DNA from 4 places in the Pseudoalteromonas sp. c7(2019) genome. Region 4 is predicted to be linked to each of the others. Evidence: predicted binding sites of a transcription regulator. Region 4 holds the regulator's gene; each other region holds the start of a gene.
What was found. The regulator LexA, encoded in region 4, represses DNA repair genes until DNA is damaged. The targets are predictions, from matches to a motif close to TACTGTATNNNNATACAGTA.
Positions count from the first base shown of each region.

Region 1: a site for LexA is predicted at 3,345-3,364, ahead of GQR38_RS11715 (exonuclease domain-containing protein). Genes of this name have one in related genera too.
Region 2: a site for LexA is predicted at 3,883-3,902, ahead of ruvC (crossover junction endodeoxyribonuclease RuvC). Genes of this name have one in related genera too.
Region 3: a site for LexA is predicted at 5,155-5,174, ahead of uvrD (DNA helicase II). Genes of this name have one in related genera too.

Region 1 is NZ_WTKS01000009.1:91,396-99,428, forward strand. Features, by position in the region: gene GQR38_RS11695 (sugar porter family MFS transporter) at 1-1,246, opposite strand, end outside; gene GQR38_RS11700 (hypothetical protein) at 1,673-2,128, shown strand; gene GQR38_RS11705 (competence protein CoiA family protein) at 2,191-2,934, shown strand; partial or broken gene GQR38_RS11710 (protein phosphatase) at 3,037-3,246, opposite strand; gene GQR38_RS11715 (exonuclease domain-containing protein) at 3,376-5,535, shown strand; gene GQR38_RS11720 (TonB-dependent receptor) at 6,004-8,033, shown strand, end outside.
Region 2 is NZ_WTKS01000001.1:56,117-64,149, forward strand. Features, by position in the region: gene GQR38_RS00260 (arylesterase) at 1-615, opposite strand, end outside; gene GQR38_RS00265 (ABC transporter ATP-binding protein) at 616-1,329, shown strand; gene GQR38_RS00270 (FtsX-like permease family protein) at 1,319-3,820, shown strand; gene ruvC (crossover junction endodeoxyribonuclease RuvC) at 3,951-4,475, shown strand; gene ruvA (Holliday junction branch migration protein RuvA) at 4,478-5,095, shown strand; gene ruvB (Holliday junction branch migration DNA helicase RuvB) at 5,103-6,110, shown strand; gene tolQ (protein TolQ) at 7,253-7,957, shown strand; gene tolR (protein TolR) at 7,944-8,033, shown strand, end outside.
Region 3 is NZ_WTKS01000030.1:1,371-9,403, reverse strand. Features, by position in the region: gene GQR38_RS19745 (chemotaxis protein) at 1-775, opposite strand, end outside; gene GQR38_RS19740 (GNAT family N-acetyltransferase) at 878-2,947, opposite strand; gene uvrD (DNA helicase II) at 2,925-5,090, opposite strand; gene GQR38_RS19730 (hypothetical protein) at 5,394-5,618, shown strand; gene GQR38_RS19725 (YacL family protein) at 5,735-6,103, shown strand; gene GQR38_RS19720 (dUTP diphosphatase) at 6,209-6,832, shown strand; gene yrfG (GMP/IMP nucleotidase) at 6,848-7,495, opposite strand; gene nudE (ADP compounds hydrolase NudE) at 7,557-8,033, shown strand, end outside.
Region 4 is NZ_WTKS01000018.1:68,945-76,977, reverse strand. Features, by position in the region: gene GQR38_RS17520 (hypothetical protein) at 1-497, opposite strand, end outside; gene GQR38_RS17515 (hypothetical protein) at 811-1,191, shown strand; gene GQR38_RS17510 (PaaI family thioesterase) at 1,192-1,632, opposite strand; gene lexA (transcriptional repressor LexA) at 1,800-2,417, shown strand; gene coxB (cytochrome c oxidase subunit II) at 2,901-4,043, shown strand; gene ctaD (cytochrome c oxidase subunit I) at 4,043-5,635, shown strand; gene GQR38_RS17490 (cytochrome c oxidase assembly protein) at 5,635-6,165, shown strand; gene GQR38_RS17485 (cytochrome c oxidase subunit 3) at 6,201-7,076, shown strand; gene GQR38_RS20710 (DUF2909 family protein) at 6,979-7,287, opposite strand; gene GQR38_RS17475 (SURF1 family protein) at 7,302-8,033, shown strand, end outside; gene GQR38_RS17470 (transmembrane cytochrome oxidase associated protein) at 8,032-8,033, shown strand, end outside.

The sequences.
Region 1 (8,033 bases), on a different contig from region 4:
TAGCCGCAACAGCAAGGGCTGCACCACGAATACGGTTATTAAACATTTCGCCCAATAATACCCATACAATTGGGCCCCAACTTAAGCCAAAAAATACCACAAATAAGTTAGCCATAATAAGCGCAAACGTACCCATGTTATCGCTAAGGGCAAGTTTGCCTGCTTCATCAAGGCCTGCACTGCCAAATATATAAGTAAGCGCGCTTAAGCTGATAAACATACCAATACTGCCTACTAATAGCAGTGGTTTACGGCCAATTTTGTCAACTAGGGCAATGGCAATAAAGGTCGATACAATATTAGTAGTACCTGCGAGCACATTTATAAATAGCGATTGCGACTCATCAAACCCAGCGGCTTGCCAAAGCTCAGAGCCGTAATAAAACACCACATTAATACCCACAAATTGCTGAAATACACTCAGTGCCACACCCACCCAAACAATTGGGTGTACTTTTTTACTGTTATCAATAAATAAGTCGCGAATACTTGGCTTTGTGTCGCTATGCAATGAGCGTTTAACATCGCTTATTTGCGCATCGGCATTGTCGTTCGATATTTTGCTAAATACCGATTTTGCATCATCCACTTTACCTTGCGCCACTAAATAACGAGGCGACTCCGGAATAAACAAAACACCGACTAAAAACAATACTGCAGGCACAAGCTCAGCCCAAAACATCCAGCGCCAAGCGGCTATATCAAGCATTAAAATATTTTGCGCACTACCTGCTGCATCAGCAATTAAATAGTTACTTAAAAATGCCGCAAACAAACCCAGTACAATAGCGAGTTGTTGTAGTGTCGCTAAACGACCACGAAGAGCGGGTGGTGCAACTTCAGCAATGTAAGCTGGCGCCAATACCGATGCAGCACCAATACCTAAACCACCAAATAAGCGGTAAAAAATAAACTCCGCAGAGCTTTCGCTAATGCCCGACCCAAAGGCACTAATGGCAAAAATAATCGCGGTGATGATCATAATTGCACGGCGGCCAAACTTATCTGCCAGCGGCCCCGCAGCAAGTGCACCTAAGGCACAGCCAAGTAACACAGAGGCAACATTAAAGCCCGTAGCCACACTACTTGAATTAAACGCATTACCGAGTGCCGATACCGTGCCGTTAATAACGCCCGAGTCAAAACCAAATAAAAAGCCACCAATAGCAGCCACGGCCGATATAAATATTACGTAAAAAAGAGAGGTGTGTTCAGCTGTGTTGGAAGGCGGTGTGTGCGTTGTCATTATATGCCCTGAAAGTTAAATTAAATATAAAAGAGCATAATATCGTAAAGCGTTATGGTTGAATATGCTTGTGCGGGTATAAAGGGATTGGCAAGTATAAATTAAGTTGTTTTTAAAGGTTTCAATTTAAAGGTATTAGCTAAAGGCGTTAGATTCAATACTTTGAAATTAAGTAGCGCCTTTTAATAACAAAAACTAAATTTCAAAGAATAATATGCACTTTATGGAAAGTGCCTGTTGGAGCAATATCACTGTTCTCTACCATTTTGGTATGTTTTTGCAATTACATAAACTGATATGAGGTTTAGTAATTGTTTACATGTGGTTATTTGGTGGTTAAGGTTAATAGATTATAAAATAGGGACATTTGTCGGTTTATAAAGCGTCAAATGTCGTAGATTAAATTGTCATATTTATAGAGATACCATGTCTGTAATTCGTAGCTCAGTTTTTCAAATCATTTTTAAATCAATTTTTTTACTATTATTTAACTGTATCGGATTCTTTGCAATATATGCTGGCGCTCTTTTATTCCTTAGCGAGAGTAATACTTCGTTATCGCCAAATGAACAACTTTTGGCGTTAATTCTCGCTTTGGTTACAACATCTATTTTTGCTTGGTGGATGGTACTCAGCTTTCGGCAATACGAAATCAAAATAGACAGTGAAGTAATCCTACTTAAAGGATTATCTGGCTGGAAAAAAATTGACAAAACTTTTCCACTCTCCGATCTTGACGGTGCAGAATTAGGAACGGATTTAGCTCTATTTAAGGGGAAAAAATTGGTGGCGAAGCTTTCAATGGTTTCTATAGCATTTGACAATCATTCGCTAAATAAAAGTATTACAAAAACTTTACCCGCTCCTGAATTGGGTAAATAAATATAACAAGCCAATCCAGCAGCGGCTGATTGAGGCATTATACAACCGAGTGTTATGTACTTATGAAATTTTCATTAGTTGACGGATTTAAGCAAGCTCCTCTGCCCAAGATGAAAGGAGTTTGTATATATTGTGGTAGTCCAACCGTAGCAAAGTGTGGTTCAAAAATTAGATGGCATTGGGCGCACAAGGTAAAATGTAGTTGTGATCCTTGGTGGGATAATGAATCCCAATGGCATCGAGATTGGAAAAATCATTGGGAAGATCGTAATCAAGAAATAGTATACTTTGATAAAAGTGGTGAAAAGCATATTGCAGATGTTGTTAATGAGCAGAATATTGTAATTGAATTTCAAAACTCCCCAATGTCTGAAGCTGAGTTGAAATCAAGAGAGGATTTCTACGGGGATATGATTTGGGTAATTAATGGTCGTAATCTAGCGAAAAACATAAAATTACGTGCGATGCTTCCTGATCCTCTGCATGAATCAATGGAAGATATATCTATTCATTCAAGTAATCATAAAACTCATTTCGTTTATTCTTTTATTTCTGAGTATCGAGGTCCGAATGAGTTAGTAGAAATACATAGCTCAGATAAAATAGATGGAATAATTAAATCCACGCATGTAGGACACTTCCTCTTTGAGTGGAAAAGGCCTAGATATGTTTGGTTTAAAGCAACAAAACCAGTTTATTTGGACTTTGGACAAGGTGTCATCTGGCAATTAATGCGTTTTAACAATTATAGTAGTTTCTGTATTAAGGCATGTATTAAAAATGATTTCTTGGCAAAGTTTAAATGAGTTGCATAACAAGTGATCAATCTTATCAGTGCTAATTCATTACAGGCTATAAATAGAATTATTAGCACTATTTATAGTGCTAAATCTTCCCCAACCTCTGTCTTACACCTCAAAGTTATCAAAGTACTCTTTTTGTAATTCTATAGTGAGTGCTTTAGGGCGAATGCCTTGTACTAGGTTGTATACCTCTTCTTTTGTGTAACCTGTCGAATTTAAAATAAGTGCAGCTACCAATTCTGTGCGGCCAGCGCCGCCTTTGCAATGTATGGCAATGGTTTGTTTGTATTGTATGGCTTGTAATATGTCGCTTTTTACATTTAGTGCTTATCGACTCTACATTATTTATATATGGCAACTATAACCATTACTGATTACAAGTTTAAGATTGAATAATAAGCGCAAATACTAGATACTGTTTTTATATACAGTTATGGCGATATTATGAAAAAAGAATTACCAGCAAAATACTATTTAGCGCATTTTAGAGAGCTTATTGAGTTTGTAACAAGTAAATGTATGCATTTACTTGAGCCTAAACATAGTGAATTTATTAGTAAAATTAACAAGCTAGATGAGCAAAGCCAGTGCATGTTAGCGCGGGTATACTCGCGAAAGCCTTATTTGGTTCAGGCGCAATCGCTCAATTATGAAGAAATAACATCGCCGCATCAGGCTATTTATACGCTTAAAAAAGCCGATATTTTATTTGAGCCAAACGAGCAGCATTATTCGCCGCTTTTAGCGCACTTAACCAAACCTTCTTTGGTTGAGTTGCTAAGTAATTACAGTGAGCAAATAAGCTTTAAAAAGAGCGCAGCTAAAGGCGCGCTGGTGGATATTGCGCGGGAGTTTTTTAAAGACTGCCCACAAGAGCTTGCGCCACTTAATAGCCAGTATGTAATTAACAACCGCAGTGATTACTACGAGTATTTTGAGTTTTTATTTGCAGGTAAACTAAGCCGTGGTGATGTGAATCATCAAAACCGTTTTGTAATGCGAGATTTAGGTTTAACCGCTACGCGCGAAGGGCACAGCGAGAGCTTGTCGCGCTTTGAAACACTTGATGAAGCGCAATCAAACTATTTATTAAACCGTTACCGGTTAGCATTTAAAAATATAACCGATGAGAGCGATTACGTTGCTTTAGCGCCAAAGGTTTTAGTGCAAGCTGCGCACGGTGCCATTGCTGTTGCGTTAAAAAACAAATTATTAGTTAGGCTTTATAGGCAGCTAAAAACAGTTGATAGCGAACTTGCTTTTAGCTTACTTGAAGGGTGCGTGGATGATAGCGAAGCACAAGAAATTCAAATAAGAGAGCAATACAGGCTTGATAATAAAGAGTGGGTAAAAGCACGGTTAGAAGCCATTATCGAAAATCCGCTTACTGATGATTTACTTTATTTTGCTGACGATTTTTTAATGCGTAAGTTTAATAAAAAAACACGTTCGCGTTTAAGTGCAATGCTTGCCAACACTCAGTGCGTGCTAGAAATAGATGAACTGTACCGAGGTGAAGTAGAGCAGGGCGTAAACGATTATTATACTCGCCAAGGTATGGCTGTATTTAATACCGAAAACACGCTTTGGCAAAGTTTGTTTGGTTTAGTATTTTGGCATGAGTTATTTGTGGAGTCGCCTTATCCGCCATGCAATGAGTTTGATATTTATCCGCAAGTATTAAGGCTTGGTAATTTTTATGAAGCGCAGCAAACACAGATAAATGAGCGCTTAGCACAGTGTCAAACGCCGCAAGCATTACTTAATTTAGTATGCAAACATGCAGCGCAATACTTTGATCAACCTAACGGTTTGTTTAGATGGCGCAGCAATTTATTAGAGCCACTAGAGGCGCTTATTTTAAACAGCCCTATTAAGGCGCTAATTGCGCACTTAACAGCCATGAGCAAACATTACTTACAGCTAAAAGACGGCTACCCCGACTTAATGGTAATTAATAATGGACAAGTACATTTTGAAGAGGTAAAAGCCCCGGGCGATAAGCTTAGACGCAACCAACTAACCACCATTGATAATTTAAAAAATGTGGGCTTTACAGTACACATTGCTGCGGTTAAATGGTTTGTAGATCCTAACCGTATTTACAGTGTGGTCGATATAGAAACCACGGGCGGCTTAAAAGGCGGTAACCGTATTACCGAAATTGGCCTTGTAAAAGTACAGCACGGTAAAGTAATTGATACTTGGACAAGCTTAGTTAACCCCGAGCGCCATATACCTGGATTTATAACGTCACTAACTGGTATTAGCGACGGCATGGTTTATAACGCGCCTGTATTTGCCGATATAGCCAAGCCGCTATTAGATAAACTCGCAGGCAGTATTTTTGTAGCCCATAACGTTAATTTTGACTACGGTTTTATTAAAAAAGAATGCGAGATGGCAGGGCACTTTTTTAAAATGCCAAAAATGTGCACCGTGGTTGAATCGCGCAAAGCGTTTAAAGGCTTAAAGTCGTATTCGCTTGGTAATCTCTCATCGCATTTTAATTTAAATTTAACCAGCCATCACCGCGCACTTGCTGATGCAACGGCTACTGCTGAGTTATTGTTACTTATTCAGCAATCCCAAAGTAGTGAATAGATCTTCAGGTTAACTAAAAGCCACTAAATAGTTATGCCATGAATAATCAGCACTTAATTGAAAATTAATTATGTGCTGCCACTTAAAGTGGGTCTTTAATATAATTTAGACTTCGAAGTCTAAATTATATGCTCTATTCGAATTTCATTCCTTTTCTTTGTTTAAATCCCTCGCATTAAACTGATCAAACCAGTAATTTTAAATCCGCCATAAAAATTAAATTTGTTTACTATTAGCTGCTTGAGTGGGTTTTAAGCTTTTGTTTTTATAACACCTGTTAGTTACATGTAAAAGTTGCATTAATCGTTGTTGCATTCGAATGCAAAAGGCGGTAGTTTTTATGAGTCGAAAAAATAGTCATTTAAATACTGCGTTTTTAATAATTATAAATAATAAAAATTCGGTGGTGGAGCATAGCGTCCATAAATGCTTAATAAAATTCATTTCAACAGGTGGAGAATTTATCTCATGACGACGAATATTTTACGTAAAACACTTATTTTTGCTGCTGTAAATACGGCGTTATTAGGCTCAGCATCTGTATTTTCACAAGAAGCAAAGTTAAACCCCAATAAAGAGCTGGAGGTGATTTCTGTTACCTCTACTAAGCGAGTTAAAAGTATTCAGTCGGTGCCTTTAGCAGTTACTGCGGTGTCGGCTAAAGATTTACTAGAAAATGGCATTACCGATATTTTAAGCCTTGATAGCCTAGCGCCGGGTTTAAAGTCGGGTGTGTCGGGGAGCGATGCCCGTCCAGCTATGCGCGGTGCCAGAACAGAGCAAGTAGAGGCTAATGATGTTGCTATTGCATTTTACTCTAACGGTGTTTATCGCCCACGCCATGGGCAAGCACTCGCTGGCTTTGTTGATTTAGAACGTGTTGAAGTACTACGCGGCCCGCAAGGGACGTTGTTCGGGCGTAACTCATTTGGTGGCGCAATTGATGTAATAGCTAAAAAGCCTGAACTTGATATCACCGAAGGTGGTATGGCTACAACGTTTGGTAATTATGGCCATTTGCGCGGTGAAGGCTTTTTTAATGCTGCTTTAACCGATGACACCGCAGTACGCTTTACTGGGGTGCGAGAAATACGTGACCCGTACGTAGAGAATTCGTTTAATGAATCAGCAGGCTTGAAAGATGCCGATATGTATTTTTTACGTGGCCAAGTATTTACTGAATTTAACGACGATGTAAATTTAAATGTAAAAGTAGAAACGTGGCAGGACGAGTCAAATGGCGGCGGTGCTTTTGGTTACCATATTTTAGGTGTGCCTATAAACCCAGCGACAGGTAAAACAAGCTTATCTGCACCATTAACTCAGCGCATTGGTCGCGATGATGTGTGTGGCAGTAATTGTGGTCGTTTTGGTGCAGGCCTAGATAATGCAGCAACGCCTGGGCTTGATACTGCCCAAGGTGTATCGTCAGACCCATTTACTCAGCAGTTTGATTATAAGCCATCACGCAATGTGAGCGATGTAAGTATTAGCGCCGAGTTAAACTGGTCGCTTGAGTCGGTTGATTTAAAAGTAATTGCAGCCTCAATGGATTACGAAGAAACACGCCTTACCGATGGTGATTTTTCGACTTATGCAACCACAGTAGATGGTAACGCAATTGAATCTAAAACTAACTCGTTAGAAGTACAAGTTAGCTCTACCTACGAAAGTGATTTTGAATGGGTGGCTGGTATTTACTTATTTTCAGAGGACCTAGATAACGCTTTTTTAAATGCGAGCTACGGAGCTGTGGTTGATAATGTACCCGATACAACGCAGCCTCAAGCACTTCAATATGCACCATGGTTAAACCAAATTCAGCTAGAAACGCGATCAGCGGCGGCTTACTTTCAAGGTAACTACACATTTAGTGATGATACACGCGGTATAGCAGGTATAAGGTACACAAATGATAAACGTGAGTGGGATATCTACGGTCAAAATACCAATGATTTAAGCACGATCGATTTTTCAGAGTTAGAGGTAAAAGATGCAGATGGCGATTGGAGTAAAGTAACGTGGAAAGTTGGTATTGAACACGACTTAACAAACGATCAGCTACTATACGCTACAGTATCTACAGGCTTTTTAGCTGGTAATGCACAGGGCGCTTTTAACGGTGAAAACAGTTACGATGAGCAAACAGTAACGGCTTACGAAGTAGGCTTTAAAAGCATGCTGCTTGATAATTCATTAAGATTTAACGCCTCTTTATATTACAACCAATACGAAGATTTACTTTCTACGCGTTTTCAAAATGTAGGCGGTACGGCGGTATCATTTTTTGGTAATGCGGGCGAAATTGATGCAGCTGGTCTTGAGCTTGAAATTGATTGGCAAGCGAGTGATGCATTGCGCCTAGGTGCACGTGCCGCGTTTACAGATTCTACTTATGGTGACTTTGTTACGCCAAATGTGTTTGAAGAAGGCGGAGAGACTATAAATGGCGTAGATAACTTACTGCAACTTGACGGTAACGAAGTGCAGTTAAGTCC
Region 2 (8,033 bases), on a different contig from region 4:
ATTTAACCACTTTTTGATCGAGTCATACATCTCATCGCGTATTAATGGCTGAGCTTTTTTGTTAGGGTGTAAACTATCGTTTTGCATTAGCTCAGGTTGACCAGCAACATCGAGCATAAAAAAGTTCATTAAATGCGCATTTGTTTCTTCGCTAACGCGCGAGAAAGTGTCTGTAAACATTTTGCTGTAACGCGGACCGTAATTAGGGGGAATGTAAATCTCCATTAAGGCGGTCATCGCATTAGCTGCTTGGCTTTTTTGAATAAGAGACGTTAAGTTAGTTTGCATTTTTTTGACTGGAAAACCACGTAAACCGTCATTAGCACCTAGCTCAATAAGTACATGAGTGGGTTCGTATTGCTCAAGCAATGCATCTAAACGGCGTAGGGCTCCACCAGATGTTTCGCCACTAATACTGGCGTTGATAAGTTCAATGTCGGCTTGTTCGTCATCGTATTTATCTTGTAACAATTTTACCCAGCCTTCTTCTTGTTGAAGTCCGTAGGCTGCGCTTAAACTGTCACCGAGTATTAAAATCGTGTTGTCGGCTGCTGCGCTCAGCGGTTTGATAACTAAAAATAAAATGAATACTAAACGAAGGATTGAATGAGTCATATGTCAGCGCTTTCTCAATTAAATATAATTCAGGTTAATGGTTTGTCTAAAGTAGTCTCTACCTTTGAAGGTGAGCTGCCCATCCTCAGCGACATCAGCTTTAATGTCAAGCATGGCGAGTCTGTTGCTATTGTTGGCACGTCGGGCTCTGGTAAATCAACGTTACTCAGTTTATTAGCAGGGCTGGATACCGCAAGCAGCGGCGAAATATTTTTAGATGGCGAGCCATTACACAATTTAGATGAAGAAGAGCGTGCTGCACTGCGCGCGGCTAAAATTGGATTTGTGTTTCAATCGTTCATGTTAGTACAAAGCTTAACTGCACTAGAAAACGTTATGCTACCAGCAGAACTTGCTGGCGAAAGTGATGCAAAAGAGCAAGCAATTGCTTTGCTTGAAAAAGTAGGCTTGAGCCATCGAATTGATCATTACCCGTCGCAACTCTCTGGCGGTGAACAGCAACGTGTTGCTATTGCGCGAGCATTTATTGGTACACCTAAAATACTGTTTGCTGATGAGCCTTCGGCTAACTTAGACAGCAAAAACGGTAAAATGATTGAGTCGTTATTATTTGATTTAAACACGCAACACGGCACTACGCTTATTTTGGTTACTCACGATGAAGGGCTTGCACAAAAATGTGAGCACATTATTCAAATAGAAGCGGGTTTACTGGTAAAAAGCCAAGTAGAGGACGTTGCTAATGTGGGTTAAGTTAGCGCTTAAGTTGTTTTCGCGAGAATTTCGCCGTGGTGAGTTAACAGTTATAAGCGCAGCTATCGCTCTTGCTGTTTTAACCGTGCTTACACTGTCTATGGTTACTGAGCGAATAGGGCAAAGTATTGCGCAAAAAAGCAGTGCTTTTATTGCAGCAGACCGTGTACTTGCAAGCGATCATGTTCTCGACACTGCTTTTATTACTAAAGCACAGAGCCAAAATTTAAAAACGGCGCAAATGGTGTACTTCGACACTATGTTGTTTGCCGATGATGAAATGCAGTTTAGCTCAGTAAAAGCGGCATCTAATGCGTACCCGTTAAAAGGGCAGTTAAAAGTTAAAGATACCTTAACAGGTGAAACTAAGGTTGCTAATAGCGGACCAACGCCTGGTAATGTGTGGCTAAGTGAATCAGTATTTTACAGTTTAAATATTGATATAGGCGCGCAAGTAGAGCTTGGCGCTGCATTATTTAATGTTTCAAAAGTGATTGTAGAAGAGCCCGATGCGCCATTTAATGTATTTTCGAGCAGCCGCCGCGTGCTTATTAATATTGACGATGTGGCAAAAACCGAAGTTGTGCAGCCAGGTAGTCGTGTTTATTATCGCCAACTTTATGCAGGTAGTGAGGCCGATATAAATAGCTTTTACGAGTGGCTTAAACCACAAATGAAAGAAAACCAACAATGGTACGGCGTTAAAGACCGTCAATCACCTATTTCAAATAGTTTAAACCGTGCAGAGAGCTTTTTATTACTTGCCGGCCTATTAGGTATTATTTTAGCCGCAGTGGCTATAGCCGTTTCAGCAAAACGTTATTGTGAACGACAATACGACCCAGTAGCGATGATGAAAACGCTAGGCGGTAGCCGTTCAATGATCCGCAAAATATACATGCTCCATTTATTGCTTGTATGTGCAATGGCGGTAAGTATTGGGCTGTTAATTGGTTATGGCTTGCAAGAAATAGCAACAAGTTACTTATCAAAAAGTATGGGCACAGAGCTACCTTTAGGTGGCTTTAAACCTTGGCTGGTGGCTATAAGCACTGGCGTAATTTGTGCTGTTATGTTTTCTATTAAACCGTTATTTGATTTATTTGATATTCCACCGCTTAGAGTGCTGCGCCGTAACTTAGGTGACAAGTTGGCAGTAAGTCGTGTGCATTTAGGCATGAGTGCGCTAACTGTGTTTTTATTAATGTGGTTATTTAGTAACAACATAAAAATAACGCTTATTTTGTTTGCCTCAACGCTTGCGCTAATTGGTGTGTTGTTTTTGATATCTAAATTAATATTTGGTGGCGGTCGAAAATTAGGGCTTAAGCCAGGTAACAGTTGGTCGCTTGCAATTGCATCTATTCAAAAGCGTGCAAATGTGAACGCGGTACAGTTAATTAGTTTTTCATTAGCGATTAAATTACTGCTGTTTTTAGTGGTACTTAAAAACGACATGATATCTGATTGGCAGTCGCAACTTCCTGCCGATGCGCCTAATGCGTTTTTAGTTAATATTACGCAAAATGAGCTTGAGCCAATTAATGAGTATTTAGCACAAAAAGATATTCAGGTATCAGAGTTTTATCCCACTATTCGTGGGCGTGTAAATGCGGTAAACGGCGAGTTGGTAGCACGTTCTGTATCGCTGCAAGACAACGAGAAAAAAGACGAAGAAGCACGTGCAGGTATTGGCCGTGAGCTAAACCTTACATGGCTTAAAGATGTGCCTGACCAGAATGAAGTAACACAAGGCACGTGGTTTGGTGAAAATGCGATGGCTGAAGCCTCAGTAGAGGAGTCGATGCTTGAGCGTTTAGATGTTGAGATGGGCGATACGCTTACATTTTTAATTGGTTCGCAGTCATTCGACGCTAAAATTACCAGTGTGCGCAAAGTTAATTGGGCCACGCTTAAACCTAACTTTTTTATTATTTTAAGCCCAGATGTACTTGCAGATTTTCCGGCAACGTATATTTCGTCGGTACGTATAAACCCAGATCAAAAGCGTGATTTTAGCCAGTTATTGCGTACTTACCCTACTATTACAGCGATTGATATTGATAACTTTGTTAAGCAAATACAAACAACTATTTCGCAAGTATCACTCGCCATTGGCTTTGTACTTGCAATTGTTGTGCTGTGTGGCGCGCTTGTACTTATATCGCAAGTGCAAGCTAGTTTAGGTGAGCGTATGCAAGAAATTGTAATACTGCGAACACTTGGCGCTAAAAGCCGATTAATTAAAAATGCGACCTTGTACGAGTTTTTATTACTCGGCGGTTTAGCTGGCTTAGTTGCCGCATTTTTTAGTGATATAGCGCTTTTAATTGTGCAGCAACAAATGTTTGATTTAGCAGGTAAGTTACATCCGCATATATGGGTTATTGGTCCGGTAGCTGGCGGTGTATTTGTGGCTGGTTTAGGCTATTTAATGATTGCCCGAACACTTAAACAAAATACCCAAGGATTAGTGCGTGCCCTAGGGTAAGCTTAAACTAACATGCTCCTTCAAATGCCCACCTAACACGTGGGCATTTTTGTTTTTCTTTGTACTGGTAATTTATACAGTGCTCTGGCATTATTAGCGTAATTTAAAAATAATAACAATGGAGTACTGTTTGGCCATTATTTTAGGGATCGATCCTGGTTCACGTTTGACCGGATATGGCGTTGTTGCCCACCAAGGTTCTAAATTTACATACTTAGGCAGTGGTTGTATTAAGTTAGCCGATCATCCTTTTCCGGTTAGGCTTAAAATGATCTATCAAGGCATTACACAGCTTATTGAGCAGTTTTCACCAGAAACCTTTGCCATTGAAAAAGTATTTATGGCGCATAACCCCGATTCAGCTTTAAAACTAGGCCAAGCTAGAGGCGCCGCGATTGTTGGCGCTGCAATGGCCGACTTACCCGTATTTGAATACTCAGCTAGGCAAATTAAGCAAGCAGTAGTAGGTAACGGTGGCGCTGATAAAACACAAGTGCAGCACATGGTAAAAAATATTTTAAAACTACCCGGTACGCCACAGGCCGATGCAGCTGATGCACTTGCTATTGCGATTTGCCACGCTCACTCAGAACAAAATTTAATTAAACTAGCGGGTAGCGCAAGCAAAACCGTTAGAGGACGTTTAAGGAAATAACTATGATAGGCCGCTTAAATGGTATTTTAGTCGAAAAACAGCCACCAGAAATATTACTCGAAGTAAGTGGTGTCGGTTACGAAGTACAAATGCCAATGACCTGTTTTTACGATTTACCAAAAATTGGTGAAAACGCGATTGTTTACACCCACTTTGTAGTGCGTGAAGATGCTCAATTATTATTTGGTTTTAATAATAAAGTTGAACGCGCCTTGTTTAGAGAGCTATTAAAAGCAAATGGCGTTGGTCCAAAACTTGGCTTAGCTATTTTATCGGGCATGTCGGCAAAGCAATTTGTAAGCTGTGTAAATAACGAAGACTCAACGTCGCTAGTTAAATTACCGGGTGTAGGTAAAAAAACAGCCGAGCGTTTAGTACTCGAAATGAAAGACAGATTAAAAGATTGGGGTAATGATTTATTTACGCCATTTAGCGACAGCGCAGTAATAGAGCCAATGAGCGATGCGACAATCGCTAATAACGCAGCCGATGATGCCGTATCGGCACTGCTTGCATTAGGTTATAAATTGCCACAAGCTCAAAAAGCAGTAAAATCGATAAGCAAACCCGATATGTCTACTGAGGTTCTTATTAGAGAATCTTTAAAATCAATGTTGTGAGTAACCCATGATTGAAGCGGATCGCTTAATTGATGCGACTGAAAAAACAAATGAAGACTCTATAGATCGTGCAATAAGACCAAAACTTTTAGCCGACTACAGAGGCCAGCCTCATGTTAAGCAGCAAATGGAAATTTTTATTGAAGCTGCCCGAACCCGTGGTGAAGCGCTCGATCATTTATTAATATTTGGCCCACCAGGGCTTGGTAAAACCACGCTTGCAAATATTGTAGCCAACGAATTACACGTAAGTATTAAAACAACATCCGGCCCTGTACTTGAAAAAGCAGGCGATTTAGCTGCGTTACTTACTAATTTAGAAGAAGGCGATGTACTGTTTATTGATGAAATACACAGGCTAAGCCCGCAAGTTGAAGAAATACTGTATCCAGCAATGGAAGACTACCAGCTTGATATAATGATTGGTGAAGGCCCAGCTGCGCGTTCTATTAAATTAGACTTACCTGCATTTACACTTATTGGTGCCACTACGCGAGCAGGCTCGCTAACATCGCCACTGCGTGATCGTTTTGGTATTGTGCAGCGATTAGAGTTTTATTCTGTAGAAGATTTGTCGCACATAGTAGGACGCTCTGCACATTATCTTGGTTTAGAAATGTGTGATGATGGCGCAACCGAAATTGCACAACGTTCACGTGGTACACCACGTATTGCAAACCGTTTATTACGCCGTGTACGCGATTACACACAGGTAAAATCTGACGGTACAGTAAATGCCGAAGTAGCTAAGCAAGCGCTTGATATGATTGACGTAGATAAAAGTGGTTTTGATTATATGGATCGCAAATATTTACTCGCCATAATTGAAAAATTCATGGGCGGCCCAGTAGGGCTCGACAATGTAGCTGCAGCTATTGGTGAAGAGCGTGAAACAATAGAAGATGTAATAGAGCCGTTTTTAATTCAGCAAGGATTTATTCAGCGTACTCCGCGTGGTCGAATAGTGTCTGACAGTGCATATCATCACTTTGGTTTACTTCCTAAAAAAGACTAGCCTCATCATATACATTACTTGCTGTGGTTTATTGCGCAGCAGGTAATTGACTTAGTATCCCTTTCTTTCAAATATTTATACGGTTGGTATTTTACCCAAAACCTCAGCACACTGTTGCAAATGTTATTTCAAAATACTTATACGCTTTATAGTTAACTGTTAATTCACAGGGCGTTAAGACTCGCGAAGCTATCCTGCGTACCATTCAAACTAGTAACCGAATTACTTATTGTAAAATAGGTAGGGCCATTATTAGTTTATAAATAATACCAATCTGCTTATATATGGGGTCTACTTAACGTTAAGAAAATTACGCTAGAACTAGGCAAAAGTTTTTGTATCTAGTTGTTCTAAATAAAAAATTTTTAACGACGTTATAGTGCAATTTAATTCGTTAAATTGATCAAAGATTTATGCAGGTTGGTATAAAATATGTAGCGCACCAAATTGCAGGCAAAAAAAAGCCCGCAAAAAATGCGGGCAAACAACAAGTTGAAGGAAGTAATCCAGGGAACTACGTTTTACTGAATTTGGTTTTATCCAGAAAGAGTAAAACAATGTAATACGATAAAATATCCTATTACTAAGAACTTGGCTTAATGAAACTATCTCATTCGGTGCGCTAGTTCGGTATGGGAGAATAATACGTAAGATCATCTTTTTGTTCAAACTAGAAAATTTGTATTTTCAGATTAGAAAAACTAATTCGGTGAATTTTATTGTTGTTTGAATCTTGCGCGTTAATTAATCGTTAAATTTATAAGTTAATGAAATTTCTAGCTTAAGTAATTTCTTTTGATGTGGCTCGGTATTAGTTTTACTGTTACGTGAAGGTAAGGCTTATAGGTTTTGAGTGTTTATGCTCTTATTTTGAATAAACGGCGCATTTTATGACGTTTTACTTATATATTTACGCATATTTATAATTAGCGAGTTTATTTAAAAGATTAAATAAAATACTGAGGCAAAGGGAAATGCCAACTAAAGCTGTTTTTTAACGTTTTTTGTTGCCTATTCATAGCAATACCGTTGTCAGCTTGAAATGGACTAGATACACTAGATGCAACTTTTGACCGTATAAACGGTCATATTTACACAAATTAACCAATTTGCCGTATTTTGAAATTACTTAGGAGTTTAACGTGGGATCAGGGCTTAATTTTTTAGACCTAATTTTAGAAGCAAGCTTGCTTGTTCAGTTAGTGATGTTAGGGCTAGTTGCCATGTCTGTAATGTCGTGGACAATTATATTTCAGCGTAAAAAAGCAATATCAGATGCACTATCAAATGCTAAGAAATTTGAGCAAAAGTTTTGGTCTGGTATTGATCTAAGTAAATTGTATAACGAAATATCGTCACGCAGCGGTCAGTCTCAAGGTATTGAAGCCTTATTTACTTCAGGCTTTAAAGAGTTTGCTCGTCATAAAAAGAATACATTTCAAAGTGCGAGTATTGTTATGGAAGGGACGCATCGTTCTATGCGTGTTGCGCTTTCTCGTGAAATTGAAAAAATTGAATCTAGCTTATCGTTTTTAGCAACGGTAGGTTCTATTAGTCCGTACATCGGTTTGTTTGGTACAGTGTGGGGTATTATGAATGCCTTTATTGCACTAGGTGAAGTTAAGCAAGCTACATTACAAATGGTAGCACCCGGTATAGCAGAGGCACTTATTGCGACTGCTATGGGTTTATTCGCGGCAATTCCGGCCGTTATTGCTTATAACCGCTTTTCAAACAGTGTTGAAAAGCTTGAGTCTCACTATATTAACTTTATGGAAGAGTTTGCTAATATTTTACACCGTCAAGCAGCTACACAAATAGAGGCACAAGCGAATGTATCAGCGTAAAAAGCGCCGTCCGGTCGCAGAAATTAATGTAGTACCTTACATTGATGTAATGTTGGTATTACTTATTATATTTATG
Region 3 (8,033 bases), on a different contig from region 4:
GATCAATTAATACACTGTGCTTTTGTGAAAGCTTGATTAATCCTCGCATCATATTTTTAGTTTGTGGGTCTAGATCAAAACCAACCTCAGTGAGCTTATCTAGTGGTTTAATGTCTTCTTTTTTATAGTCGATATTATCTTCGACTTTATCTACCAATAACCCTACGTGTGGGTTTAAGCCGTCTTTAGTGGTAAAAACAATAATAGGTTTATAGTCTAAGGTTATTTGCTCTTTAGCTGATTCGAATAAACGCTCTAGCTGAATTAGGTTACTACGCTTAATTTTTTTGAGCAGAGCTGATACTTGTTTATAATCGCTTTGATTATGAGCTGATATAGCTTCTTTTACCGTTTCTAGCAATGATTGGAAAGGTTCGTTAAGTCGAGACATTGTTAGTTTTAAGTCTTCATTATCGGTGTTGAACTCTTTGTAAAACAGAACAAAATCTTGTAGTTCTGCATCATTGCTTGAAATAGAAGCCGAGCTATTTAGCAAGGTACTTTGAAGGGTATTGAACCAGTTTAATAGTTTTTCTTGCCATGTTCTTAGTTGTTTTAGTACATGCGCATTACTTTGTTCGGTTGAGATATTATTTAAAATAATACCTAAATCAAACACAGGCGTTGGTATATCCATATAATCTTTAACACCAATAAAGCTTTTATTATTGTTGGGTAAAGTTGTTAGATTATTGTCAAAGCGCTCTGTTAATAAAATATCGAGTATTTTAAGTGAAATTGTTTTGCAGCCCACTTTAAAGTTTATTAATTCCATGCCTTTATCTTAATTTACCTGTTAATGCTTTAAGGATAGAACAAATTAAATAAATAGCTTAAAGAAGGGTAAGATTTAATAGAGATAGGTAACTAGGAGTTATTAGATGGCACTAGTGAGGTTTTTTATGGCACGTTTAAATTGATTCTCAAGCTGCTTTTTTCCTAATAAACCTAAGTGTTGAATCACTTTTTCATTACATTCATTTTGCAGCACTAACTTTATTAAAAGTTGTTTATCAGACTCTGTTAATTGAGACATACAAGAAGGAGACTGATTCACTACCTGCCAGAGAGTCGCAGAGATATTAAATTGAGTGAAGTTACTGTTTACGAGCAAGGCTAATCGTTCGCGAGTCTCGGGGCTTACTAACTCATCGCTAAATCCTACAATTAAAATACTTACAAGTTGCCAATCTAGTGTTTTAAAATGTGTTAAAAGAGCATAAAAAAAGTCGTTTTTAAACTGCTTTTTCAAAGGTTGGATAATTGCACTTTTGTTGCTTAAGCATTTAACCACAAGCGCTGAATGTTCAGCTGTGCTTTTATCGCGTTGATATCCCAGTTTTACGGTATCAAACCCTTGTTTTTGCCAAAAGTTAAGTAGCTGCGCTGTTGCGCCAAAGCTTGCACCAAACCAACTACATTGGCTTTTTACTTGCGACTCGCAATAGCTAAGTAGCTTTTTACCAAAACCCATATTGTGAGAACTCGGATCAATCGCTATTCGTACAACGCGAGCGCTCAACTGTGTTAAGTAGTCATTATTAAAACTAAGTTGTGAGAGGGTTTGAGCCATTAAATGACCCTGTGGGCGGCGCTCTCCGCTTATAACCTGTAGAGCAAGTTCTTCACTTAAACCACCTTCTATTGCGATTAAACATACACCAACTAATTGATTGTTAATTTTGCTGATGAATATTCGTTGCGATGGTGCGTCTAGTAGTTGGCGTAAATCGTTTACACTACTTTGATAGTGAGCCAATGCAAGCAGGGCAATAACTTGTTGCAGTAAAGGCTCATTGTTTACAAGGGATTGCTGAGTTATTTCGCTATGAACTGGCTGCTCTAATTGCTCACTACTTAACTCTTTGTATTGTGCATCGAGTGCAAGCAAGGTGCGAATGTGCTTCTCGAGGGGATCGTGTTTAGCAAAACGCAGTGGCTCATCAAGCGTTACAACTTTAGAGGCTTTATAGTGCGCTTTTATATAGTTACTAAAGCGAATGGTATAACCCCTACCATTGCCCTCATACCCAACCAGTGTACTTGCAAAGACTATACGAGGGTAATGAGCTAGCATTTTTAGCAATAACGGTACAGGGATCGCGGCAGCTTCATCAATGAGTAATAAATCGCATTCAGGTAATGCATTTAATAACGCGTCAGGTGCAACGTAGTGCAAGTTGGCGAGCTGTTTATGTTCAGCGTTGTATTGAAGGCTCAGCTCGTTGGCTAAATGTTTAAAGCTACTATGGGTCGCTTTAAACTGAGTGCTGCAAATAATTACTTTTTTATCAGTCAATTTTGCGGCAGCTAAGCCAAGTGCTGCCGACTTGCCTCTACCTCTATCGGCATTAATGAGTAAAGGTCTGTTGGCACGGCCATTAGCTACTTTTACTATTTGTTCAACGCAGTTTTGCTGTGGTAGATAATCAATTTTATTATCCGTAACAGAGCTGACGAGATTACTAATACAGCCATTTTTTTCACTAAAATGAAAAGCGGGTAATTGCTTAATAATAGCCGCGAAACGTTGATTAAATAAACTGTAGTCAATACTCTGACCGTGTGATTGCACTGTACTTAATGAGGGGTCTTGCCAAGAGGCTAAATCATTTAATTCGGGCAGTAATAAAAACAGTATACCGCCTGCTTTAACGGTGCCGGTAAGTGCTGCAAGTTTATCAGGGTGTAAACCACTAAAACCATTGTAAACAGCATGAGCAAATTCTTGCCCTAAAATTTGGTGAGTGCGAGTAGGCCAGTACGAATTTTTAATCGCGCACTGCTTTGATACAACAAGTGTATTGTTTTCATCTATTAATGAGTTAAGTAATTCATAACACCAAGCAGGGCTGCCCGTAATCAACACTAGCTGACGATGATACGCGCCAGCTAGTTGTTGTTCTAACTCATTTAGGTGAGCTTTATACAGCTTGTAATCGTGCATAGGCCGTTACTAACCATTTACTGCCAAGGTCGTCAAAGTTAACTTGTACGCGAGATTGCGCGCCACTGCCTTCGTAATTAAGTACGGTACCAACACCAAACTTAGCATGCAAAACTCGTTGTCCTAAGTTAAAGCCACTGTCTTCAAATGCGGCATGACTAACTGATGCGCTAAAACGCCCGGCGGCAGGCGGGCGAGAAACCTGTGTTTTAATACGGATTTCTTCTACGCAGTCCTCAGGTATTTCGCGTAAAAAGCGTGATGGGCTATGGTATTTTTCTTGCCCGTATAAGCGGCGACTCTCAGCATGGCTAATGTATAACTTATCCATTGCTCGTGTCATGCCTACATAACAAAGGCGGCGCTCTTCTTCTAAGCGACCCGACTCTTCGTTACTTTGCTGAGAAGGGAACATGCCTTCTTCTACGCCCACCATAAACACTAACGGAAACTCTAAGCCTTTAGCTGAGTGAAGTGTCATCATTTGAACAGCGTCTTCGTGTTCTTCTGCCTGCCCTTCACCTGACTCAAGTGATGTATGTGCTAAAAAGCCTTGTAAAGGCGAGCTGTATTCTTCGTCTTCAGGAAGTTCGTACTGGTCACATGCGCTAATTAGTTCTTCTAAGTTTTCTACGCGAGCACGGCCTTTTTCACCTTTTTCAGCTTGGTACATTGCCATCAAGCCTGAGGTTTGAATTGTGTACTTGGCTTGCTCATGCAAAGTTAGATCGCTAATTTTATCTTCTATTTGTTCAACTAGTTCTACAAACTTACTTACTGCACCAGAAGCACGACCAGATAAATGCTGTTGTTCTACAATTGCTTTTGCGGCATACCAAAGCGGTAATGATTCTGCTCGTGCACAATCACGTATATGGCTCAATGTTTTATCACCAATACCGCGTGCTGGCGTATTAATTACACGTTCAAACGCGGCATCGTCTTGACGATTACCCACTAGACGTAAGTACGACAACGCATCTTTAATTTCTTGTCGTTCGAAGAATCGCATACCACCATAAATACGGTATTTTAAGCCTTCTTGCAGCATGGCCTCCTCGAGTACACGAGATTGCGCGTTACTACGGTATAAAATTGCGGCATCTTGTAGGGCATTACCTGCATTTAACCAGCTTCGTAGTTTGCTACTTACAAAGCGTGCTTCGTCTAACTCATTAAATGCTGCATAAATAGAGATTGGCTCGCCGTCGTTACCGTCGGTCCACAAGCTTTTACCCATACGTTCTGAGTTATTTTGAATTAATGCGTTAGACGCTTTCAAAATAGTCGCTGTTGAGCGGTAGTTTTGTTCAAGACGAATGGTTTCTGCGCTAAAGTCAGTTAAAAAACGTTTAATGTTTTCGATTCTAGCACCACGCCAACCATAAATGCTTTGGTCATCGTCGCCTACAATCATAATGCTGTTAGTATCGCCAGCAAGTAATTTTAACCAAGCATATTGAATGGTATTTGTATCTTGGAACTCGTCTACGAGCATATGCGCAAAGCGTTGCTGATAATGACGCAGTAACGTAGGGTTATTTTTTAACACTTCGTAGCTGCGTAGTAATATTTCAGCAAAATCAACTAGGCCCGCTCTATCACAGGCCTCTTGATAGGCGGCATAAACACGCAGCATCATTTGCTCATTAATATCGTATGCTTGAATATCTTTAGGGCGAAGTGCTTCATCTTTTTTGGCGCTTATGTACCAGCCAAATTGCTTAGCGGGCCATTTTTTATCATCAATATTCATCGATTTTAATAAGCGCTTGATCATCCGAAGCTGATCGTCAGAGTCTAAAATTTGAAAGGCTTCTGGTAAATTAGCTTCACGGTGATGAGCACGTAAAATACGATGCGATAAACCATGGAAAGTACCAATCCACATACCACCTACAGGCGCTTTTAGTGTTTCTTCAACGCGGCCACGCATTTCTTTAGCGGCTTTATTAGTAAAAGTAACTGCAAAAATACTGTAAGCGGAGGCTTGCTCAACTTGCATAAGCCACGCAATACGATGAACTAACACTCGTGTTTTACCAGACCCAGCACCTGCTAATACCAGCATGTTTTGTAGTGGGGCTGCAACGGCATCGCGTTGTTTGTCATTTAAGCCATCGAGTAATTGTGAAACGTCCATCGTTACGCCTTTTTAATCAATATTGTGGCCAGTATAACAGGTGTTTTTGTTAGGCTAAATAAAATACTGTTTTTATAAACAGCTATTTATAAAATAGTGTTCAAAACGAGTAACTTGCTAATTAATTGAGCGAATAGAAAAGTGCAAACACATAACAAAAATTGCTAATTTGACCTAAAGTTAGCAAAATTTACTAACTCTCTAAATCTAGACTAATTTAACTATTTGATTTGTAAGCTTTAATAAATTGGCATAGAGTGTGTAAGTAAATAATTATAAAATCAAATAAATACAGAGGTTAGTATGGCAGATCAAGGTTCTGGCGGTAACGTAATCGCAGCATTATGTAATATATTTTTTCCTGGTTTAGGGCAGTTAGTGCAAGGGCGTATTTTAGCGGCTATATTTTTTGCACTCGCTATTATAATAAGTTACGCACTAATTTATGTGCTTGTAGGCTTTGTACTTGTGCCTATTATTTACTTATGGTCGATTATTGACGCAGCGCGTTATAGATCGCGAAGTTAACGGTTTTCAAGTTGAGTAAAATAGCGCCCATGTGGCGCTATTTTACTTTATATGTCCTGTGGTTTACGGGCGTTTACGTATATAATTACGCAATTAAAGATTTACAGGCAAACCCTATGGAATATCAATTTATTCGCGACCCTATTAGTGGGCTACGTATTAAAATAAGCAGTGAACACGCTATTATTGGTCGCTGGCTAAACGAAGAAATAGGCAAAGACAAAGTAGCCATGGTGCAAGCGCTTATTGCATCGGTGAGTTCAAGCTATGAGCCGCTAACGCTAAAAGGCCAAGAAATAGATTTAATATTAACGAAAGACGAAGCATTATTTGAAGCCCATGCGCTTCATCAAGACAGCGAAGACCTAATAGCGTATCAAGATGACGATTTAGCGCTTGAAGAAAATGGCTTAAGTAGTGGTTGTGGCTTTGAAGATTTCATTGATTTAATTGATTCATGGCATGAGTTTACGACGTCACGATAAACATAACTAGCACACTAATAAAAATATACAGCAATGCACAATCAGCATTTTATCTGTATTATTACACCAACGAACATTACGCCAATCAAAACGACAGGAACTGATATGTCTGCCAATTTAAACAAGCTAGTAGTGATGCTAGAAATGCAAAACGCCATGAATACTAAAGTACATGAGCAATGGTTTACTCAAGGGTTTGAATGGTACCGCGCTATTTGGGTTGAGTGTGCTGAAATGTTGGATCATCATGGTTGGAAATGGTGGAAAAAACAAACACCAGATACTGAACAAGTTATTTTAGAGTTGGTTGATATTTTTCATTTTGGTCTATCGCTTAGAATTGACGGCGAAACTAGCTACGAAGACTTAGCAAAGCAACTTGAAACTGAGCTTAGTAATGCTCAACAAGCTGATGACTTTAAACAAACACTAGAGATATTAGCGGCTTCTGCAGTTGCAGATAAAACGTTTAATGCAGGTGCCTTTGCCGGCTGTATGGCGCAAATGGGTATGGATATTGATGATTTATATCGCGGCTACGTAGGTAAAAATACGTTAAACTTTTTCCGCCAAGATCACGGTTACAAAGATGGTAGCTATATTAAAGAATGGAATGGGCAAGAAGATAACGAGCATTTAGTTGAAGTAGTTAAAAGCCTTGATACAGAACATGCAGATTTTGCAAAGTTAGTATATCAAGGGCTAGAAGCGCGTTACCCAAAAATTTAAGTCACGTAAGTTGAGTTAGATAATCTTACGATAGTCGGTAACACTTAGGTAATCGGCTATTTCGTTATGTGGTTGTTGGCTATCTGGGTTAGCAACTGCAAGTAAGTGCTCAATGCCGTATTCTCGTGCGGCATTCAAAACCGGCACACTGTCATCTACAAACAAAGTGCGCTGCTTATTAAATCCTAAGTCTTTTTGTACTTGGTGCCACAAACTTTGTTGCTCTTTACTTACTCCATATTCATGAGTCGACACTACGCCATCTAGGTAGTTATCAATCGCTGTATGCTCAAATTTAAGCATGACACTCTCAGGGTGGGCGTTGGTAAGTAAAATTAACTCTTTGCCTGCTTTTTTAAGCTCAGTTAAAAAATGAGGTACGTCTTCGCGCATTTTAATTAAATGCTGAGACTCTCGTTTAAGCTCCATTATAGGCAAGCTTAATTGCTGCTCCCAATAATCTAAACAATACCACTGTATTTGACCGCTCACAGCTTGATAGCGTTTTAAAATATCTGCTTTAGCTGCATCTAGGCTAATGCCCCTTGCTAATGCGTGTTGCGCAGGAATAACGTTAAGCCAAAAATGACTGTCGTAATGTAAATCGAGTAATGTTCCATCCATGTCGAGCAAAACGGTATCGATTTTTGACCAATTTAACATAGGAATTTCAACTTATAAGGTTTATTATTGAACTAACTGCCATGATAGCAAATTAACGCCAATGACACAGAAAAAGCACCCAACACCACCACAAATCCTCAGTAACAATGTTGTCGCTAAAAGCCGCCTGTTTACTGTGGAGTCTTTAGAGCTAAAGTTTTCTAATAACGAAGAGCGCCAGTATGAGCGAATTCGCGGCGGTGGCCGGGGAGCAGTGATGATTGTTCCGTTAAGTGCAGACAACGAATTACTACTTGTACGTGAATACTGTGCGGGCACAAACGATTACCAGTTAGGTTTTCCTAAAGGCTTAATCGATCCGGGCGAAACGCCAGAGCAAGCTGCTAACAGAGAGCTTAAAGAAGAAATTGGCTTTGGTGCTGAGTATTTTAAACCATTAAGAACAGTAACAATGGCGCCGAGTTACTTTAATGCCACTATGCATATTTTATTTGCTAAGCAATTATACCCACAAACCCTTATTGGCGACGAACCAGAGCCGCTTGTTGTTGTTAAGTGGCCATTAACTCAGTGGCAG
Region 4 (8,033 bases):
TCTGACAAGTACAGTGTTGTGTTAAATGTGTCGTCAAATTGTACCTGCCAAACATTGGTTTTATATCCAACTTCTCGCATACCTTGCTTTAGCAGTACAGCGCTTGTCACTTGAGCATCAATAAGTAAGTGTGCTTTAGCATTTGCGGTAATTTGTATTTTAGTTGGCGGCTCAAAAGGCCGGCCTGTTATACCGTTAAAGCTTTGCTGTTCATCTTTATTTATTACTGTAATTATAGGTGTGGTTAAAAAGTTCTCAAAAATTATTTGTGTTGGATTAACCACCTGAGATGCAATATCGTCAAGGGAGGCAACATAATCAGCCTGCGTAAATGGGTTATTAAGAGTACGTGTTGCAAGATGCTCCCCATGAACTTTATCAAGAGGGATAGCGCTCATGACTAAACCACCTAATAGCCAAGCTAAAATTTGTAATGCGAGCAAATAACCGAGCCATTTATGTAACTTGCGAGCATACTTAAATATTTTTTTATTCATGTTTTAGTCTTATTATTTTTAGAGGCTAGTTTATTACATTAATGGGATTAGTTACTGCGACATTTTGTCGCAGTTTAAACTATAGCTTACTGTAATCATTTAAAAATAAAAAAGATTACACTTAAATTGCTAACATGACTTATTTGTTTAATTGAGCTGAGTGTTTGATATCCAGCTAGCTTTAAACGCTAAAAAATACTTAAAAGCTGCGAAATATCTATATAAAGTTGTTAATAGAGCATAGTTGATTTGGTATAACGGTAAAACTGCGTTAAAGTTTGCAATGAAATTATTAGAGGATAAATACGAAACGATGTCGGAAATTCAATTTTTAAATGTAGATCTTGAGCTTGAATCAAAGCAAGATATTAGTTTGCTAGTGGCAGACTTGAAAAAAGTCGCGACGATTTTACATTATGACAAAGACGAATACCGTCAATTAGCGCGTATTGAAGCAACAGGTGTAGTAAACACGCCTGACAAAGCAATAAACCATATATGTGAGCTTATTGAATCGTGTTCGCGTAACGCGCTAAAACAATGGTTAAGCTGTTCACGTAGAACGTTTGATATTGGTTTTGAATCAGGCACTTCACCTAAGTGCTTTAATCAAGCCTTAGATGCAGATACATTACTACGTATATCTGCGATTGGTGCGGGTATGGAAATTACAATTTACCCAATCGAAAAGTAACTATCTTCGCTCTACGACTGCTGCGGTCATTTTTGATACGCAGCACAGCTCATTGCGGCTATTTGTAATTTTTATTTCCCACACTGAACTACGTTTGCCAATATGAAACGCTCTTGCCGTTGCTGTTAAAGTGCCGTTGCGAGATGCTTTTAAATGACTTGCGCTAATTTCCTGCCCCACGCAGTAAAATTTTGTAAAATCGACAACAAAGTTAGCTGCATAGCTGGCAACTGTTTCGGCAAGTACAACGTTAGCACCGCCGTGAACCATTCCCATTGGATTATGATGCTCAGGAATTGCCGGCATAGTGGCTACTAAGTAATCATCACCAATTTCAGTGACTTCTATTCCCATGGTTTTCATTAATGTTCCTTGGCCATCAATGCCTTGTTCTAACTGCTTGCACAGCTCTAAAGTGATGGGCTGGTACCAAATACTCATAATGACTCCTTTGCTTTTTTAATCATTTATAAATCTAGCTTTAGTTATATCCCTAAAATGTACACAAGTGAAATTACTTTGGCTATTTTAAGGCTTAATTTAAATTTGCGATTTTTATTTAACTGTATATACTTACAGTTAAATGTACTGTATGGAAAACCAGTTGTATGCGACCATTAACGAACCGCCAAGCTCAAATACTCGAACTAATTAAAGTTTTTATTAAAGACACTGGTATGCCTCCTACACGTGCTGAAATAGCGCAAACATTAGGTTTTAAAAGTGCCAATGCTGCTGAAGAACATTTAAAAGCACTTGCTAAAAAAGGCGCAATTAAAATGAAACCAGGTGCAAGCCGTGGTATTCAGTTAATTGAAGAAGAAGAGCCAGAACAATTAGGTTTACCGCTTATAGGGCGTGTTGCTGCTGGTTCACCTATTTTGGCGCAAGAGCACGTTGAAAGTCACTGCAAAATCGATCCATTAATGTTTAAACCGGCTGCAGATTTTTTACTACGCGTTAACGGTATGAGCATGAAAGATATTGGTATTATGGATGGTGATTTACTTGCTGTACATCGTACTCAAACCGCTGAAAACGGGCAAGTTATTGTTGCCCGCCTAGATGAAGACGTAACTGTAAAACGTCTTGAGAAAGCGGGTCGTAAAGTATTACTTCATGCTGAAAACGACGATTTTGAATCTATTGAAGTAGATCTTGAGAATGAGTCTTTTAATATTGAAGGCTTAGCCGTTGGCGTTATAAGAAACGCTGATTGGATGTGACTTTAAAAATAGCTTTTAAACAAGCAGTTTTATAAATGCGTACTAATTAGTACGCATTTTTTGTTTTAAATTCGCACTAAAAATAGGGCATAAATAGCTCACTGACAATTTAAGCTGTAAACTTTTTTGCACTTATATTTTCCCCCTCCGAATACGTTAAACCCCTTTGTTTTGCTCATCTTTTGAACTTACTGTTACCTAGTTGGTTACTGATTTTTTATTAATTACTCAATATCACCTGATTGTTTTTTATACTAAAACTTGCTTGTTGTTCATTTTTTAGCTAATTATTAATGTGCTGAGCTAATAATAACTCACAGCTTTTTAGTTTTGAGAACACACAATATACACAAACCCGTTGTTGGCGCAGCAAAACCAATCAATATTAAATGAGATTGACTAAAAAAATAAAAATAACGAATTGGCGTTTAAGCCGTATGCCTCTTCGCTTTGCATTCGCAATAGCATCAAAGGAGCCGTCACATGGGTAAACTGACCTCTACCTTGTGGCTTATATTATGTGTTTTTTCGCACCCAGTTTTGGCTAACAGCCAATACAATATGCGCAAAGGCGTAACCGATATAAGCAATAATGTATATCAGCTGCACATGACCATATTTATAATATGTTGTGTGATTGGGGTGATAGTGTTCGCAATTATGTTTTGGGCACTTATTCATCACCGTAAATCTAAAGGGGCTGTACCTGCCCAATTTCACGAAAGCACTAAAGTAGAAATACTTTGGACTGCAATCCCGTTTGTTATTTTAATTGCTATGGCAGTACCAGCCACTAAAACCCTAATTGCAATGGAAGATGCCAGCAAAGCTGATCTCACTATTAAAATTACAGGCTCGCAATGGAAATGGCATTATGAATATATGGGTGAAGATGTAGAGTTCTACTCTATTTTATCTACCCCGCAAGATGAAATAGCGAATCTTGCAGATAAAAATCCTAACTACTTACTTGAGGTTGATAAACCTCTCGTACTGCCAATAAATCAAAAAGTACGATTTTTAATGACTTCTGACGATGTTATTCACTCTTGGTGGGTACCTGATTTTGCAGTTAAAAAAGATGCGAATCCCGGCTTTATAAACGAAACATGGACGAACATAAACGAAGAAGGTACTTACCGAGGCCAATGTGCTGAGTTGTGTGGTAAAGATCATGGCTTTATGCCCGTTGTGGTGGTCGCTAAATCTGAGGCTGATTTTAAAACGTGGCTTGCAGATGCAAAGCAAGCTAAACAAAAAGCAGCATTAGCAGATGCCGCATTACTTGATAAAACCCTCCCAAAAGAAGAATTAATGACTTTAGGCGAACAAGTATATATGGCCAATTGTGCTGCATGTCATCAGCCTACTGGCATGGGGTTACCGGGTGTATTTCCTGCACTTAAAGGCAGCCCTATAGTGCTTGGCGATATAAAAGATCACATTGATGTAGTTATCCATGGGCGACCCGGTACGGCAATGCAAGCATTTGCCAAACAGTTATCTATAAAGCAATTAGCAGCGGTTATTACTTATAAACGTAATGTGTGGGGTAATGATACGGGTGATGTTATTCAACCGAGTCAAATACAGGCTGCACTTGATGCCAAAGTGGAGGCGAACTAATGAGTAGCATAGTAGAACAACCTAACGCCAATGAAGCTCATCATGCTCATCACCCAGCTAAAGGTTTTAAACGCTGGCTTTACACAACTAATCATAAAGATATAGGTAGTTTATATTTAATTTTTTCGCTGACCATGTTCTTAATTGGTGGTGGAATGGCCATGGTGATCAGAGCTGAATTATTTCAACCAGGTTTACAGTTGGTCGATCCTCACTTTTTTAATCAAATGACCACAGTGCATGGTTTAATTATGGTGTTTGGTGCGGTTATGCCGGCCTTTACAGGCCTTGCTAACTGGATGATACCACTCATGATTGGCGCGCCAGATATGGCATTGCCAAGAATGAATAACTGGAGCTTTTGGATTTTACCGTTTGCGTTTTTAATCCTATTGGCATCGTTATTTATGCCTGGTGGGGGTCCTGCATTTGGCTGGACTTTTTATGCACCACTGTCTACAACATACAGTAATGACAATACTGCATTGTTTGTATTTGCCGTACATATTATGGGGATTAGCTCAATAATGGGCGCAATCAATGTGATTGTAACTATAGTGAACTTACGTGCCCCAGGCATGACATGGATGAAGTTGCCCTTATTTGTATGGACGTGGTTAATTACTGCCTTTTTATTAATAGCGGTAATGCCAGTGCTTGCAGGAGCTGTCACTATGGTACTTACCGATAAGTATTTTGCGACCAGCTTTTTTGATGCCGCAGGCGGTGGCGACCCGGTGATGTTCCAACACATTTTTTGGTTTTTTGGTCATCCCGAAGTATACATAATGATTCTTCCTGCCTTTGGCATTATATCTACAATAGTACCTACCTTTTCTCGTAAAAAACTTTTTGGCTATGCCTCAATGGTATACGCCACATCCTCCATAGCACTATTGAGCTTTATTGTATGGGCTCATCATATGTTTACCACTGGGATGCCGGTCGCTGGCGAGTTGTTTTTTATGTACGCGACCATGCTTATATCGGTACCTACAGGAGTAAAAGTATTTAATTGGGTTGCCACAATGTGGAAAGGCTCAATAACTTTTGAAGTGCCAATGCTTTTTAGTATTGCGTTTATTGTGCTGTTTACCTTAGGTGGCTTTTCGGGGTTGATGCTGGCAATTACACCTGCTGACTTTCAGTACCACGATACTTATTTTGTAGTGGCGCATTTTCATTATGTATTAGTAACAGGGGCTGTATTTTCGATAATGGCGGGGGCCTATTACTGGCTGCCCAAGTGGACGGGCAATATGTTTAATATCACGCTAGCTAAATGGCATTTTTGGCTATCGCTGGTGAGTGTGAACGTATTGTTTTTTCCTATGCATTTTGTAGGGCTTGCCGGTATGCCGCGTCGAATTCCCGATTATGCACTTCAATTTGCCGACTTTAACGCAATCATAAGTATTGGTGGATTTGCCTTTGGTTTATCGCAATTGTTGTTTGTAGCTGTGGTAATTAAATGCGCGCGTGGCGGTGATAAAGTGCCTGCAAAAGTATGGGAAGGGGCAGAAGGGCTTGAGTGGGAAGTTGACTCTCCAGCGCCATATCATACTTTTTCTACGCCGCCGGTAATTAAGTAATGACACACGCACCGCTACTCAAACGTTTGGTACTTATTTGCATAGGCATGTTTGCCTTTGCCTTTGCTTTAGTACCTTTGTATGACGTGTTTTGTGATGTAACAGGGCTTAATGGAAAACCTTCGCTTGAGCAGGCAGAGCAAAGTACACAAATAGTACAAAACCGAGAAGTCGGCGTTAGCTTTACTACTCACGCACAAAGTGGTGCACCGTTTGAAGTTAAATCAAAAGAATACAGTGTAGTGGTAAAACCCGGTGCAATGCGTGAAGTAATGTTTAGTGCTAAAAATAACAGCAACCTAGATAAAGTAATGCAGGCTGTACCATCAGTCTCACCAGGTAAAGCGGCAAAGTATTTACACAAAATAGCCTGTTTTTGCTTTGATCAGCAACCTCTAAAAGCAGGGGAAGAACTTGAATTTAAATTACTTTTTTATGTTGATACCGTACTGCCGAGCGATATTGAAGAATTAACTTTATCTTATACCGTATTTGATATTAGTGAACAGCTGGTGGCAAGTAACAACTAGCTTTTTAAACTAGTGTGAAACTAGGAGTAAATAAAATGAATCAAGAATATGAGCATTATTACGTACCTGAGCAAAGCCCATGGCCTATTGTAGGTGCTGTTGCATTGTTTTTTATTGCAGTAGGGGCAGGCTTGACTGTTATGAGTGTAGGTAAAGAAGGTGGTAGCGGGGTTTATCTGCTTTATGCCGGTATTGCTGTACTTGTGTATATGTTGTTTAGCTGGTTTAAAAATGTAATTAATGAATCGGACCAAGGTTTGTACTCAGCACAAATGGATCGCTCTTTTAGACAAGGTATGAGCTGGTTTATTTTTTCTGAAGTTATGTTTTTTATGGCCTTTTTTGGTGCGCTTTTTTATGCACGCGTATTGTCGGTACCTTGGCTTGGAGGCGCAGGCAATAATGCAATGACTAACGAGGTTTTATGGCCAACTTTCGAAGCTGTTTGGCCGCTAGTTTCAACACCTGCTGGCGAAACTACTCAAGCTATGGGCTGGCAAGGCTTACCGCTTATAAATACCTTAATACTGCTTACTTCCTCAGTTACTTTACATTTTGCCCACGTAGCGATGGAAAACAATAAACGCACTCCACTTAAAGTTTTTTTAGGCGCTACTATTTTATTGGGCGTTTGCTTTTTAGGGCTGCAAGTTGAGGAGTACATGCATGCATATAATGACCTTAACCTAACGCTAGATGCGGGTATTTACGGTAATACGTTTTTTTTATTGACTGGTTTTCATGGCATGCATGTAACGCTAGGAACGGTACTTTTATTTGTAATATTTTTACGGATATTAAAAGGGCACTTTACTAAAGATAAGCATTTTGCTTTTCAAGCAGCTGCTTGGTATTGGCACTTTGTTGATGTGGTGTGGCTGTGTTTGTTTGTATTTGTATATGTGCTGTAGCGTTTATTGGCGAATTATTTGCTTTAATAAAACCAAGTTTAAGCGCTGCAATAACAACAACTAAAACAACGACCGAAAACAATACGCGACGACCTAAAAAGTGAGACATAGGTCGTCCCCCTGTTTTCCCTGACACCATAATAAACAATGCTCTAAATAAGTTAAAAAGTATAAATATTAACAACAGTACGATAATAATTTTAATAATCACTGAGTTGACCCTTTATGCAGTTAGTTTTATGGCACAAACAAAAGCTTAGTTCACTAATCACACTTTGTATGGTTGTGGTTGTTGTACTTGTGTGTGTGCGATTAGGATTTTGGCAGTTGGAGCGAGGTGAGCAAAAACAGCAGCAACTAACCGCTATTGCTAAGCAACAGAATCGGGGTGTGATGAGTTGGTCTCAATTACTTAACCTGCCTGATAGCTGGAACAAAACAGGTGTATTGGTTGAGTTAAAAGGGCGGTTTGTACAAAGCCAATATTGGCTTTTAGATAATCAAGTTTATAACGGGCAAGTAGGGTACGATTTACTTGCTTTACTAAAGCCAGACAGCGAAGAAAAAGTGATTTTAGTTAATTTAGGATGGGTAAAAGCGCCTATATCTAGAGATACACTGCCAAAGGTTACTCTGCCTACAGGTGTTTTTATTCTTAAAGCGCAAATAAAAGAAAATAACTTAAGTAGCTTTACGCTTGAAGATAAAACTACAAATAATGACTTACCTACAAGAATCCAATCTATCGACTTGAATATGCTGAGCACTCAAAGCCAGCAATCATTAATTAATTTTATGGCTTACAGACAAGGTACTGGTGATGAGATTGCAACACCTCATTATGAGGCAGTTGTTATGAGCCCTCAAAAGCATAATGCCTACGCTGTGCAATGGTTTTTAATTGCTGTTGCATGTGCTGTTGTGGCTATTTTTGCGAGTAAAAAAAGGACACTTAAT